DNA from 3 places in the Thalassospira sp. ER-Se-21-Dark genome. Region 1 is predicted to be linked to each of the others. Evidence: predicted binding sites of a transcription regulator. Region 1 holds the regulator's gene; each other region holds the start of a gene.
The links. The regulator LexA, encoded in region 1, represses DNA repair genes until DNA is damaged. The targets are predictions, from matches to a motif close to ATGTTCTANTTTGGTTC.
Positions count from the first base shown of each region.

Region 2: the regulator LexA is predicted to act here: its motif matches at 2,487-2,503, upstream of uvrA (excinuclease ABC subunit UvrA).
Region 3: the regulator LexA is predicted to act here: its motif matches at 1,614-1,630, upstream of FHI25_RS09750 (PA0069 family radical SAM protein).

Region 1 is NZ_VDEZ01000002.1:883,261-887,539, forward strand. Features, by position in the region: gene trpD (anthranilate phosphoribosyltransferase) at 1-321, shown strand, start outside; gene trpC (indole-3-glycerol phosphate synthase TrpC) at 318-1,115, shown strand; gene moaC (cyclic pyranopterin monophosphate synthase MoaC) at 1,135-1,614, shown strand; gene lexA (transcriptional repressor LexA) at 1,776-2,483, shown strand; gene FHI25_RS11820 (ComEC/Rec2 family competence protein) at 2,560-4,279, opposite strand, start outside.
Region 2 is NZ_VDEZ01000002.1:679,692-683,970, reverse strand. Features, by position in the region: gene nagA (N-acetylglucosamine-6-phosphate deacetylase) at 1-1,066, shown strand, start outside; gene fbaA (class II fructose-bisphosphate aldolase) at 1,223-2,302, shown strand; gene uvrA (excinuclease ABC subunit UvrA) at 2,514-4,279, shown strand, end outside.
Region 3 is NZ_VDEZ01000002.1:446,566-450,844, forward strand. Features, by position in the region: gene FHI25_RS09745 (tyrosyl-tRNA synthetase) at 109-387, shown strand; gene FHI25_RS09750 (PA0069 family radical SAM protein) at 436-1,599, opposite strand; gene FHI25_RS09755 (LysE family translocator) at 1,770-2,402, shown strand; gene FHI25_RS09760 (inverse autotransporter beta domain-containing protein) at 3,046-4,279, shown strand, end outside.

The sequences.
Region 1 (4,279 bases):
GTTGCCGAGGTCAAGGATGGTACCGTCACCACCTTTGAAATCAATCCGGGCGATTTCGGGCTTGAAACCGTAACGCTTGACGATCTCAAGGGTGGCGATGCTGATGTCAATGCCAGGGCGATTACCGACCTTCTGGCCGCCAAGAAAAGCCCGTACCGCGACATCGTTCTGATGAATGCCGGGGCGGCTCTTGTGGTGACCGGCATTGCCAGCGATCTGGCCGACGGCATCAAAAAGGCCGCGGACGCCATTGATAGCGGCAAGGCTGCCGAAACCCTGCAAGGGCTTGTGAAGATTACCAACGAAGGAACCCCGGCGTGAGCGACGTACTAGCCAAAATCTGCAACGACAAACGCGATCACGTTGCGGCCTGCAAGGAGCGCAAGACGCTTGCCACCCTGGAGGCCGAGGCAAAGGCGCAATCCGCCCCGCGTGGTTTTATCAGAGCGCTTGAAACCAGTGTTGCCGATGGCCGTTATGGCCTGATTGCCGAAATCAAAAAGGCATCCCCGTCCAAGGGACTGATCCGCCCGGACTTCAATCCGCCGGAACTCGCCAAGGCCTATAAGGCCGGCGGGGCAAGCTGCCTGTCGGTTCTGACCGACATACCCTATTTCCAGGGCGATGACAGCTATCTGGTCGCGGCCCGTGCGGCGGTCGATCTTCCGGCCCTTCGCAAGGACTTCATGGTTGATCCCTATCAGATTACCGAGGCACGTGCACTTGGTGCTGATTGCATCCTTCTGATCATGGCAGCCCTTGAAGACAGCCTGGCTTCTGAGCTTGAAGATGCCGCGCACAGCCTTGGCATGGATGTTTTGATCGAGGTGCACAACGCCCCGGAACTCGAACGTGCGCTCAAGCTCAAGTCACGTTTGCTGGGGATTAACAACCGCAACCTCAAAACCATGGAAATTTCGCTCACCACGACCGAGGAACTGGCAAGCATGGTCGGCGATGATCGGTTGCTGGTAGCTGAAAGCGGGTTGTTTACCCCTGATGATCTGGCCCGCATGGCAAAGGTCGGCGCTGAGTGTTTCCTGATCGGCGAAAGCCTGATGCGCCAGGACGACGTCGCAACCGCCACCCGCAACCTGCTCGGCCTTGCGGCCTGATCAATACTGGACAGAACCAATGGCAGACAAGCTTTCCCATATTGATGCCGGTGGCAACGCGGTGATGGTCGATATTTCGGCCAAGGCAGAAACCGCGCGCACCGCCATTGCCAAGGCACGGGTTCTGATGTCTTCCGAAACGGCAAAGCTGATTGCCAAGCGGGGCCATAAAAAGGGTGATGTTCTTGGCATCGCCCAGCTTGCCGGGATCATGGGGGCGAAAAAGACCCCCGATCTGATCCCGCTTTGTCATCCCCTGCCCCTGACTTCTGTCACCGTCGATCTGGAACTTGTCGAGGGGGCCGATGCGGTCGATATCACCGCCACCTGCAAGACAACCGGCAAGACCGGTGTCGAGATGGAAGCCCTGACTGCTGCCTCGGTCGCAGCACTCACGGTTTTTGACATGTGCAAGGCGGTTGATAAAAGTATGAGGATTACCGATTTGCGGGTCACCCGAAAAGAAGGTGGCAAATCGGGTACCTTTGTCGCGGACTAGCTTCCTGCCCCGCAGACCGCCGATTATTCACATTTTTTGAAGGATCACGGCGATTATTCGGTTTTTCCGTCAAATCGCACAGAGCCGCTTGACCCGCAAAAAGAACTAAAGTAGAACATCTGTGTATCCTTTTTGTTCTTTTTACAGGTTCGGGAAATAACATGCTGACGCGCAAGCAATATGAGTTGCTGGTCTATATAGACAATTACCTTCGCGATCACGGGATTTCGCCATCTTTCGATGAAATGAAGGAGGCCCTGAACCTTAAATCCAAATCCGGCATTCACCGCCTGATCACAGGCCTTGAGGAACGCGGCTTTATCCGCCGCCTTGCCCATCGTGCACGCGCGCTTGAGGTCGTCAGACTTCCGGAAAACAGCGATGATGACGCGCCGGAAACGCCAAACAATGTGACCTCGCTTGCCAGTGTGCGAAAGGCCGCGCATCGACCAACCACGGTGCCAACCGCCTTCTCGGAAGCCGGGGAATCCGTTGGCTTACCACTCTATGGCCGGATTGCTGCCGGTACACCGATCGAGGCCCTTCGCGATCAAACGACCATGGTACAGGTCCCGGCGGCCCTGCTTGGCGCCGGTGATCACTATGCCCTTGAAGTATCGGGGGATTCGATGATTGATGCTGGCATTCTGGATGGTGACACCGTCCTGATCCAACGTTGCGAACAGGCCCATGACGGCACGATTGTGGTGGCACTCGTCGATGACAGCGAAGCAACGCTTAAGCGCCTGAAACGCGGGCGTGGTGAAGTTCTGCTGGAACCGGCCAACGCACGCTATGAAACCCGCGCCCTGTCTCCAGATCGCGTGCGCATTCAGGGCCGTCTGGTCGGGCTGCTGCGTCAGTACTGATTGCTTGCGCGAGGTTACATACAAAAATGCCCGGTGCTTTTGCCCGGGCGTTTTTGTTTTGTGTGCGATCAGGTTCTTAGCGCCCTGCTCTGCCACCGATGACGATCCAGGGCCAATTGCCGGTTTCCGCACGGACGGTGTTGATGACAGGCTTTTCATCTGGCTTCGAGGCCAGCTTGATCGCAACACCGCCCTGCCACCACAGAACATCATCATCGATGACCATGCGCGCGCCGGAGGCCTGACAGGTGGTTGGCAGATCTGTTTTCAGGCTGACAATGATATCAGCGTTGCGGCAGGCATAAAACGGATTGGTAATACGGCTTGCGACAATGATCCGTGACTGAACGATGTTAGCGCTAACACCCACGGAGCACGGGTCGTTCTGGCAGGCCTGTACGCGGCTTTTTTCCTGTTCGGGGCGAATGCCGAAGCGGCTCATCCAGATGCCTTTTTGAAAATCATTCAGCCGCGATGAGGTATGCAGGATACCGGCATCGGGATCATAGATCGCCCAGCTTTCGCGGTCGCCTGATATCAGGATTTCGGGTTCTTTGTGCAGTGCCTGAAAGATGATGGCGGCAAAAATCACCGGAAGAACCGGCACGATCATCACCTTGTCGCGCCAGATGACGATCCAGGCCAAGGCAAACAGCCCCAAGGCAACCGCCAGCATATCAAGGCCCGAAACATACCAAAGCCCCCAGTCCTGTGCGGCAACCAGTTCGGCGGTTTCCAAAAGCACCGTCAATCCGGGCTTCATCGCGGCAAGTGAGAGCCCCGATAACCCAATCGGGATCAGCGCCAGCGTCACAACGATCCAGGGCATCACCCAAAATGCCATGACCGGAATAGCGACCAGATTGGCGAAGACACCGAGCATCGAAATCCGGCCAAAATGATAACCGATGATCGGGCCTGTTACGGCCGTCACGATCAGGCCGGTCAGCAGCAAGCCTACAAGATAAAGGCCAGCACGCTCATACCAGGACAGCATCCCCTGCCGATCAAGCCAGCGCCGCCCCGGCCCGTCATAAAACGCAACAAGAGCGCCAACGGCGGCAAAGGAGAGTTGGAAACTGGCCCCAAGTGCCGCATCAGGCCGAAGGATCAAAACAACGATCGCGGCAACACCCACAAGGCGCAGCGATATGGCACGGCGATCCAGCAGCAGTGCCAGCCAAACCACAAGTAACATAACAAAGGCGCGCTGGGTCGGAATGGTCGCCCCGGATAATCCGAGATAGACAAGCCCTGCCAGCATGGCCGCCATCGCCGCCCATTTCTTGATCGGATAGCGCAAGGCAATTGATGGAATGGCGGCCAACCCGAACCGGATCAGGAAAAACACCGTCCCGCAAAGCAACCCCATATGCAGACCGGAAATCGCCAACAGATGCGCGAGGCCGGATTTGCGAAGGTTATCGGCAATATCCGGGGCCACTTCACCGCGTTCGCCAATGATCAGTGCCTTGGCAATGCCGGTTTCGGGGCCGGTCATTTCATCGCTGATGACGTTTGAGATATATTGACGCGCCCTTTCAATACCCACCAACAAAGCATTGTTATTTATGTCTTTTTTATTTTCCAGAACTTCGAATTGTCGTCCAAAGACAAAGCCGGATGCGGCAATATTGCTGAAATAGAGGTTGCGTGAGAAATCCGGGTCGCCGGGAACAGCAGGTGCGCGCAAGGGAAAGAGACGTGCGTTCGCACGGATCTGATCGCCAATTGAAAGCGCACTATCGCCCAAGAAACTGAGCCTTACATTCCAGTCCAGTTGGTCTTGGGCAATG
Region 2 (4,279 bases), 200 kb from region 1:
CAAGATCGACGCCGTTGTTGCGGATAAGGATCTACCATCTGGTATTAAGCCAGTAGACGGTGGATGCCAAACCCTCGCCCCCGGTCTGATTGATGTGCAGGTCAATGGTGGCGGCGGCGTCTTGCTGAATGATGCGCCTGTTCTTGAGACCATTAAAACCATGGTCGCTGCGCATCGCCGGTTTGGCACGACATCGATGCTGCCAACCCTGATTACCGATTCTCGTGACAAGATGGAGGCCGCGATTGCCGCCGTTCAGGACGCGCTGGATAACGGTGTTGCTGGTGTCGTCGGCATTCACCTTGAGGGACCGTATCTTAATCTCAAGCGCCGTGGCGTGCATCCAGCGGACCAGATCAGGCCGATGGAGCCTGATGCAATAGAACTCGTCTCCCGGCTTCGCAACGGCTGTACTTTGGTCACCCTTGCGCCGGAACTGCTTGATAAAGGCGTGATCACAAAGCTCGTTGCCCGCGATGTTCGTGTTTGCGCCGGGCACACAGCGGCCACCTACGACGATATCATTTCGGCAATCGATGAAGGCATGCAGGGCTTTACGCATCTGTTTAATGCCATGAGCCCCCTGACCCATCGGGAGCCGGGCGTTGTTGGTGCGGCGCTTTCTGATGATCGTACATGGTGTGGCCTGATTGCGGATGGGTTTCACGTCCATCCTGCAGTGATCAAAACCGCCGTCCGCGCCAAGGCCGCGGGCAAGATAATGTTGGTCACCGACGCCATGCCAACGGTTGGTGCCGCCGATAAACGGTTTAAGCTGGGTGATGAGGAAATCATCGCGGTTGATGGGCGGTGCGCGCTTGCGGATGGCACGTTGGCGGGTTCGGACCTGGATATGATTTCAGCTGTGCGCAATTGCATGGAAATGGCGGAAATCGGACTTGATGAAGCGCTTCGCATGGCGTCGCTTTATCCAGCGGAGTTCCTGGGACTTGGTCATGTTCTGGGGCGCTTGGCACCGGGATATCAGGCCGATATGATTTTGTTTGATGATCAGTTCAATGTGACGCGAAGCTGGATCAAGGGCGTGCAAGAGATTTACGCCTGAGCAAACGCAATATTTTCCGAAAGTCTATGACGGAAAGCCTTGACCTGAGACAGCATTTCGAAGATGCATTGGGCTCTGTAACAGTTTGTATGCAGGGTCTTCAGGTGATTTTGCTGCTGATCTGTTTTTACTCTGACCCCCAGGAGGAGTACCCACATGCCTTCCGTTAAACCCGGTGTTGTTACCGGTGCCGCCTATCGCGAACTCGTTTCTGCCTGCAAGCAGGACGGTTACGCCCTTCCCGCCGTCAATATTACGTCTTCAAGCACGATGAACGCTGCCCTTGAGGCTGCAGCAAATGCCGGATCTGACATTATCATTCAGCTTTCGAATGGTGGTGCACAGTTCTTTGCCGGCAAGGGCATCAAGGACGCTGCTGCGGCCCGTGTTCTTGGCGCTGTATCTGCTGCGCGTCATGCACAGCTTCTGGCTGAACATTACGGTGTTGCTGTTGTCATGCATACCGACCACGCAAACCGCAAGTTTGTGCCATGGGTCGATGAAATGCTGAAATGGAGCGAAAAGGCCTATGCCGAAACCGGTAAGGCGCTTTACAGCTCCCACATGCTGGATCTGTCCGAAGAATCCGTTGAAGACAACCTCGCGACCTGCGAAACCTTCCTGAAACGGATGTCCGCCATCGAGATGAGCCTTGAGATCGAACTGGGCGTCACCGGTGGTGAAGAAGACGGTATCGGTCATGAGCTTGATACCTCGGTTGAGGAAATCGATCCGCGCCTTTACACCCGCCCGGAAGAAGTCGAAGAAGCTTATCGTCGTCTCTCGCCGCTTGGTCACTTCTCGGTCGCGGCGGCGTTTGGCAACGTGCACGGCGTTTACAAGCCCGGCAACGTGAAGCTTCGCCCGGAGATCCTTCTGGAAAGCCAGAAATACGTGGCTGAGAAGCACGGTCTGGGTGATCGCCCGCTCGACTTCGTGTTCCATGGCGGTTCCGGTTCGGAAAAAGAGAAAATCGAAGAAGCTGTCAGCTATGGCTGCTTTAAGATGAATATCGATACCGATACCCAGTTCGCCTATGCCCGCCCGGTTGGCGAGTATGTCGAAGCCAACGCACGTGCGTTCAAGTATCAGGTCGATCCGGAAACCGATCAGCCATACAAAAAGCAGTATGACCCGCGCGTCTGGATCCGCGAAGCTGAGCTGTCGATGGCCGCACGCCTCGAAGAAGCTTTCAAGGACCTTGGCGCAACCGGTCGCACGGTTACCAAAGGCTAAGTCTGATCAAAAAAACCTGACCGTTCCGGTCACGGGATTTATGAAGCCCGCCGGTCTTGTTCGGCGGGCTTTTTCGTGGCTCTGTCATGCGTCGGGTTGTTAATTGCGGATCTCCTGACAAATACCGACAGGAACTGTCAGGGGTGCGCTTGCGTATAGCTTACGGCTCCTCTATACACTTTCCGAACAATTCAGGAACAAAAGGCCCGACATGCTGACGAAAATCTCGGTTCGCGGTGCGAAAGAACACAACCTTCAGAACATTGATGTTGAACTGCCGCGCGATTCCCTTGTGGTGATTACCGGTCTGTCGGGATCAGGCAAAAGTTCTCTGGCGTTTGATACCATCTATGCCGAAGGTCAGCGCCGCTATGTAGAAAGCCTGTCGGCCTATGCCCGCCAGTTCCTGGAACTGATGCAAAAGCCCGATGTCGAATATATCGACGGGCTGTCACCAGCCATTTCCATCGAACAAAAGACGACCTCGAAGAACCCGCGTTCGACCGTTGGCACCGTCACCGAAATTTATGACTATATGCGTCTGTTGTGGGCGCGTGTTGGCATCCCCTATTCGCCTGCCACTGGACTTCCGATTGTAAGTCAGACCGTTTCGCAAATGGTCGACCGCGTGATGGAGATGGAAGAAGGTACGCGTCTTTACCTTCTGGCACCGATCGTGCGTGGCCGTAAAGGTGAATACAAAAAAGAACTGCGTGAACTTCGCGCGCGCGGCTTCCAGCGTGTCAAGATCGATGGCGAAATGTATGACATCGACGAAGCACCTGAACTGAACAAGAAGCTCAAACACGATATTTCAGTCGTGGTTGATCGCCTGATCGTCAAGGATGGCATTTCAACCCGTCTGGCGGACAGTTTTGAAACCGCGCTTGAACTTACCGACGGCATCGTTTTGACCGAAGATGCCAAAACCAGCGAAACCACTGTGTTTTCGGCAAAGTTCGCCTGCCCGGTTTCCGGCTTCACCATCGAGGAAATCGAACCGCGCCTGTTTTCATTCAACAACCCGTTTGGCGCCTGCCCGGCCTGTGATGGTCTCGGAACCCAAATGGAATTCGACCCGATGCTGGTCGTCCCGGATGAAAGCAAAACACTTGAAGGCGGTGCCGTCGCGCCCTGGGCTAGCACAACATCGAAATACTATCTCCAGACCCTGAAATCGGTCGCCAAGCACTTTGACTTCAAAACCAATGTCCCGTGGGAAAAACTGCCCAAGAAAGCGCAGGACATCATCCTGCATGGATCTAGCGACGAAGAAGTCACGGTGACCTATGATGACGGATCACGCAGCTATAAGGTTTCGCGTCCGTTTGAAGGTGTCATTCCCAACATGGCGCGCCGCTGGCGTGAAACCGACAGTCAGTGGGCCCGTGATGAACTGTCCAAATACCAGATGGTATCGCACTGCCCGACCTGTGCGGGCAAACGCCTGAAACCCGAAGCACTGGCAGTAAAGGTTGACGGCTGCGACATTTCCCAGGTCACGGATCTTTCGATTGCCAAGGCCGCCGACTGGTTCCTGGCACTGGAAGATAAGCTGAACGCAAAAGAAACCGAGATTGCGCGTCGTATCCTTCGCGAAATCAATGATCGTCTGCGATTCCTGCGCGATGTCGGCCTGGATTACTTATCGATGTCGCGCACATCCGGCACCCTTTCCGGCGGCGAAAGCCAGCGTATCCGGCTGGCGTCCCAGATCGGTTCGGGCCTGACAGGTGTTTTGTATGTGCTTGATGAGCCCTCAATCGGTCTGCATCAGCGCGACAACGACCGCCTGCTTGAAACGCTAAAACGCTTGCGTGACCTTGGCAACACGGTCCTTGTCGTTGAACATGACGAGGATGCCATTCGCGCGGCCGACTATGTTGTGGATATGGGCCCGGGTGCGGGTATTCATGGCGGCCGCATCGTTGCCGAAGGTACCCCTGAACAGATCCAGCAAAACCCAAACAGCCTGAC
Region 3 (4,279 bases), 440 kb from region 1:
TGTTGATGTGTTTGTAAATTAAACCAAGACCGGCTGCCCCAGGGCGGCCTTTGTTTTTTCCATAAACCGGTTTGCCCGAGGTGGCCCTACCAACAAGGAAACCGGAAAATGACCCATATCTCTCTTGCTGATCGCATGCCGACACTTGATTTCACGCCCAACGCCCTGAAGGACGGGATCGGGGTGGTGCCGCTTATTCTGATGGCGGGCTTTGCCGAGACCACTACGGCGGCAAGTGAACTGGTCGCACGTGGTGCTGTCACCATCGAAGGCAAACAGATCATTGATCCCGACCATCATATCCTGAGCTACGCCTTTGATGATGGCGAAGTGCTGCGGCTCACGGTTGGGGGCAAAAGCACGATGCTGATCCGGCGCGCGGACTGATCCGGATGGGTTATCTGTTGCGGGATATGGGCGATGTTGCTGCTGATGTCAGAACAGCGACATTTGCCCGCTCGCGCTGGGACGTTTGAAGCCGCTGCAATCAAGGTTGAGGGATCTGTTGGTCAGGCCATGCTTTTTGCGCGCAGCGTCAAAGCGTTTGGCGATCAGATCGGCAATCGGGCCGGTGCCGCGCATGCGGGTGCCAAATTCCGATTGATAGATTTGACCATCACGCATCTGACGGATCAATGACATCACCTTGGCCTTGCGGTCGGGGTAATGGGCCTCCAGCCATTCTTCGAACAGATCGGCGATTTCGAGCGGCAGGCGCAAGACGATGTGACCAATCGATTGCGCACCGGCGTCCTTGCAGGCCGACACGATCTTTTCGATCTCCGTATCATTCAGGCCCGGAATAACCGGCGCGCACAGGACGGTGACCGGAATGCCCGCATCTGAGAGTTTTCGGATGGCCTCAAGCCGGCAGTGCGGGGCAGAGGCGCGCGGTTCCAGAAGGTTTGACAGCCGGTGATCAAGGCTTGTGACGGATACGGCCACCGATGCCCGGTTTCGGGCGGCCATCGGGGCGATCAGGTCAATGTCACGGGTGACCAACGCGCTTTTGGTAATCAGTGAAAAGGGATGCTGACAGTCTGACAGGACTTCAATGATCGACCGCGTCAGTTTCTTGTCGCGATCGACTGGCTGATAGGGATCAGTGCTTGTGCCGATCACAATCGGGGCGGGTTGATAAGTCTTTGATGAGAGTTGCTTGCGCAGAAGCTGGGCGGCCTCTGGCTTCCAGAAAAGACGCGTTTCAAAATCAAGACCGGGGGACAAGCCCAGATAGGCATGGGTCGGGCGCGCAAAGCAATACACACAGCCATGCTCACACCCGCGATAAGGGTTGATGGAGCGATCAAACGGCACATCGGGGCTTTGATTGCGGGTGATCACAGAACGCGCCCCATCAATGCCAAGGGTCGTTTTGATCCGGGGTGGTTCCTGTTCTTCAAGCCGGTGTGACGTCCAGCCATCATCAACTGCCTGATGGATATGTCTTTCAAACCGGCCATCAATATTTGAAACAGCCCCGCGTCCCTTTTGCGCGCGGACAGGCAAGACGTTTTGGTCATGATCCGGGCGCGTCCGGTCATCACCAAAAGCCGTGTTGTCGGTGTTTTGTTCCATGAAGGCGGTTTGGTTTTGCATGCAAACAACGTATAGAACAAAATAGGAACATTCAAGTGGAAACCGATAAAGCATCAAGCCTGAGATCTGCCGTGTTCCGGATTGCAGCGATACAATTGTTTGCTTGTCGGAAAATCAGATAGACCTATAGTCCAAGAAGGTTTTACGGCGGATCAGAAAAGGAATGCGCCATGGATTGGTCACAGGTTTTGAGTTTTGCGCTGGTTGCGTCACTGCTTGTCATGTCGCCGGGCCCCAACGGTGTTCTGGTCGCCAAGACGGTGCCGACATCAGGACGCATGGCCGGGATGGCCAATGTGGCCGGATTTGTCAGTGCCTTTTATGTGCACGGGACGTTGTCGATCCTTGGTATTTCCCTGATTCTGGTGCAGTCGGCACAGGCCTTTATGGTCGTGAAGTTTCTTGGCGCAGCCTATTTGTGCTGGGTCGGGTTCAAGGCGCTGCGTGATGCGTGGCTTGGGGTGAAAACAGTTGCCAATGTATCACCGGCCAAACGCAGGCGTACCTTGGTCACGGCTTATGGCGAGGGACTTCTGACCAATGTGCTGAACCCGAAGACTTCGATGTTTTATCTGGCTGCCTTCCCGCAATTCATTCCCGTAGGTGAGGGGGCGATGACCGCCGCCTTTATGCTGGTGTGTGTGCATGCCGCAATCAACGCCATCTGGTTTGCAGCCATGGTCATGTTGTTTGCACGGCTGACTCGCTTTGCAAGGAATGGCCGTTTTCAGCGCGCACTTAAGGCTACCACCGGGGCGGTGTTCATCGCCTTTGGTGTTAAGCTGGTGTCGTTGCGCCCCTAATCTGAACCAACGCTATTGTACTTTGCCCGCCGGTTATGGAAGTCGGCGGGCATTTTTGTTTTCGGATATTGATCAGGTCTATAACCGCGCAACGCACCGTTAGGATCACGCCGGTTGCCTGTGTCGTCATGAAAGATGCGGTCTAAATACACGAAAGCTTGGCTGTGTGGCGCGGGAACATGCCAAAGGCGACGTTCGAATTATTGGCGTTACCGGTCATGAATTTCCTCAATGTGCCAATGACCGAAGCAATCTCCTGACCGTGCCAACGCTCGTCAGTCGGGAAAATGATAACTTTTGGGAAAATGATAAAGAATAGAAGTGGTTTAGCTATCTGAAGCGCATTAGATTTCACCCAAGAATTCAGATGTGACGGACCGCCGAACATTAACGGTGCAGTAATTTCGCCTCGCGCCAACACAAAACAACTTATCGCAAGCGCAGATATTCCGGCGAGGGTACCTCAATCAACAGCGTTTCCTGTCAAACAAACAGATACAGGACAAATTGCTTTGATGTATGACGACGTATAGAGCTGGTCGAGGAAAGGTTGTTTTGTTCATAATTCCAATTTGATGGCTTGGTTCGTTTAAATAAATTGGATCAATTACATTTGTGAGCGATAGATAATTTAAAGACTATTATGCTGAAAAATGAAAATAATTTGTTATATTTGATTGATTCGAATTATATTGGCCAATTCATGCAAAATTCGATGTTTATTTCGTTTTCTGTATTGGCATTAATTTTTGTTAGTTCTTTTTCTACTGTAAAAGCGTCGGAATCTGACAAATGGCGACCTCACATTGATCTTGAGGGAAAGCCGGGTTCTGACCGGCATCTCGGTGAAGCCGACCTGTTCGTACCGTTGATTCAGGACGACCACACGCTTGTGTTTGGCAATCTTCGCGGCAGGATCGACAATCAGAATGGCAGGGAAGGCAATTACGGATTGGGCGTGCGTCATATGCTGTCATCCGGATGGAATTTGGGCGGGTATGGCTATTTTGACCGACGCAGAAGCTCTTTGGGCAATATGTTCAACCAGATCACGTTCGGTGCAGAAGCACTGTCGATGGACTGGGATATACGTGCCAATGCCTATGTTCCGATTGGTCGAAAATCCTATCAGGTCGATAGCCTGAATACTGCGACAATTTCCGGTACAACTGTTGTTTTTCGCGGCGGCGAGGAACGTTCTTTGGGCGGTTTTGATGCCGAGCTAGGCTGGCGCGTGCCTGTTTTTGATGAAAATTCCCAGCAACAGTTGCGCCTTTATGGCGGGGGATATCGCTTTTCCGATGAAAAGGCGGGTATGATTGCCGGTCCACGGGGACGAATTGATTTGACCTTTAATGAGGTCCCTTTCCTTTGGGATGACTCTCGGTTGAGCCTTGGGCTTGAGGTTCAGCATGATGATCCGCGCGGCACCCAAAGCTTTGCCATGTTCAGATTGCGCATTCCCTTTCAGGTGTTTGGAGGCCAAGAAACCCATCAAACAGACCTGAGACCGATCGAAAGACGAATGGCGGATCCGGTTATTCGTGACGTCGATGTTGTTAGCCGGGCCGGAGCCTTTGGTCCGCCAGAGACAGCAAGCGAAACGGCATCTGGGCAATTGTTGTCGGTAGTGGATAGCTCATCGACCACAGGCAGCAATCTTTCCAATGCCGTGGCAGCAGCAGGCGCAAATTCGACAGTTATTTTGCAAGGTGACTTCTCCAACGTGAACAGCAAAGTCATATTGCAGTCCGGTCAGACATTGATGGGGCAAGGCAGCCTGGAAGTTAAAAGCCCCTCCGGGCGTGTTGCCACCCTGGACATGGGATCGGCTTCTGTCTCCGGGACAGGAACGGTGACAACTGTCGGGGGGAATG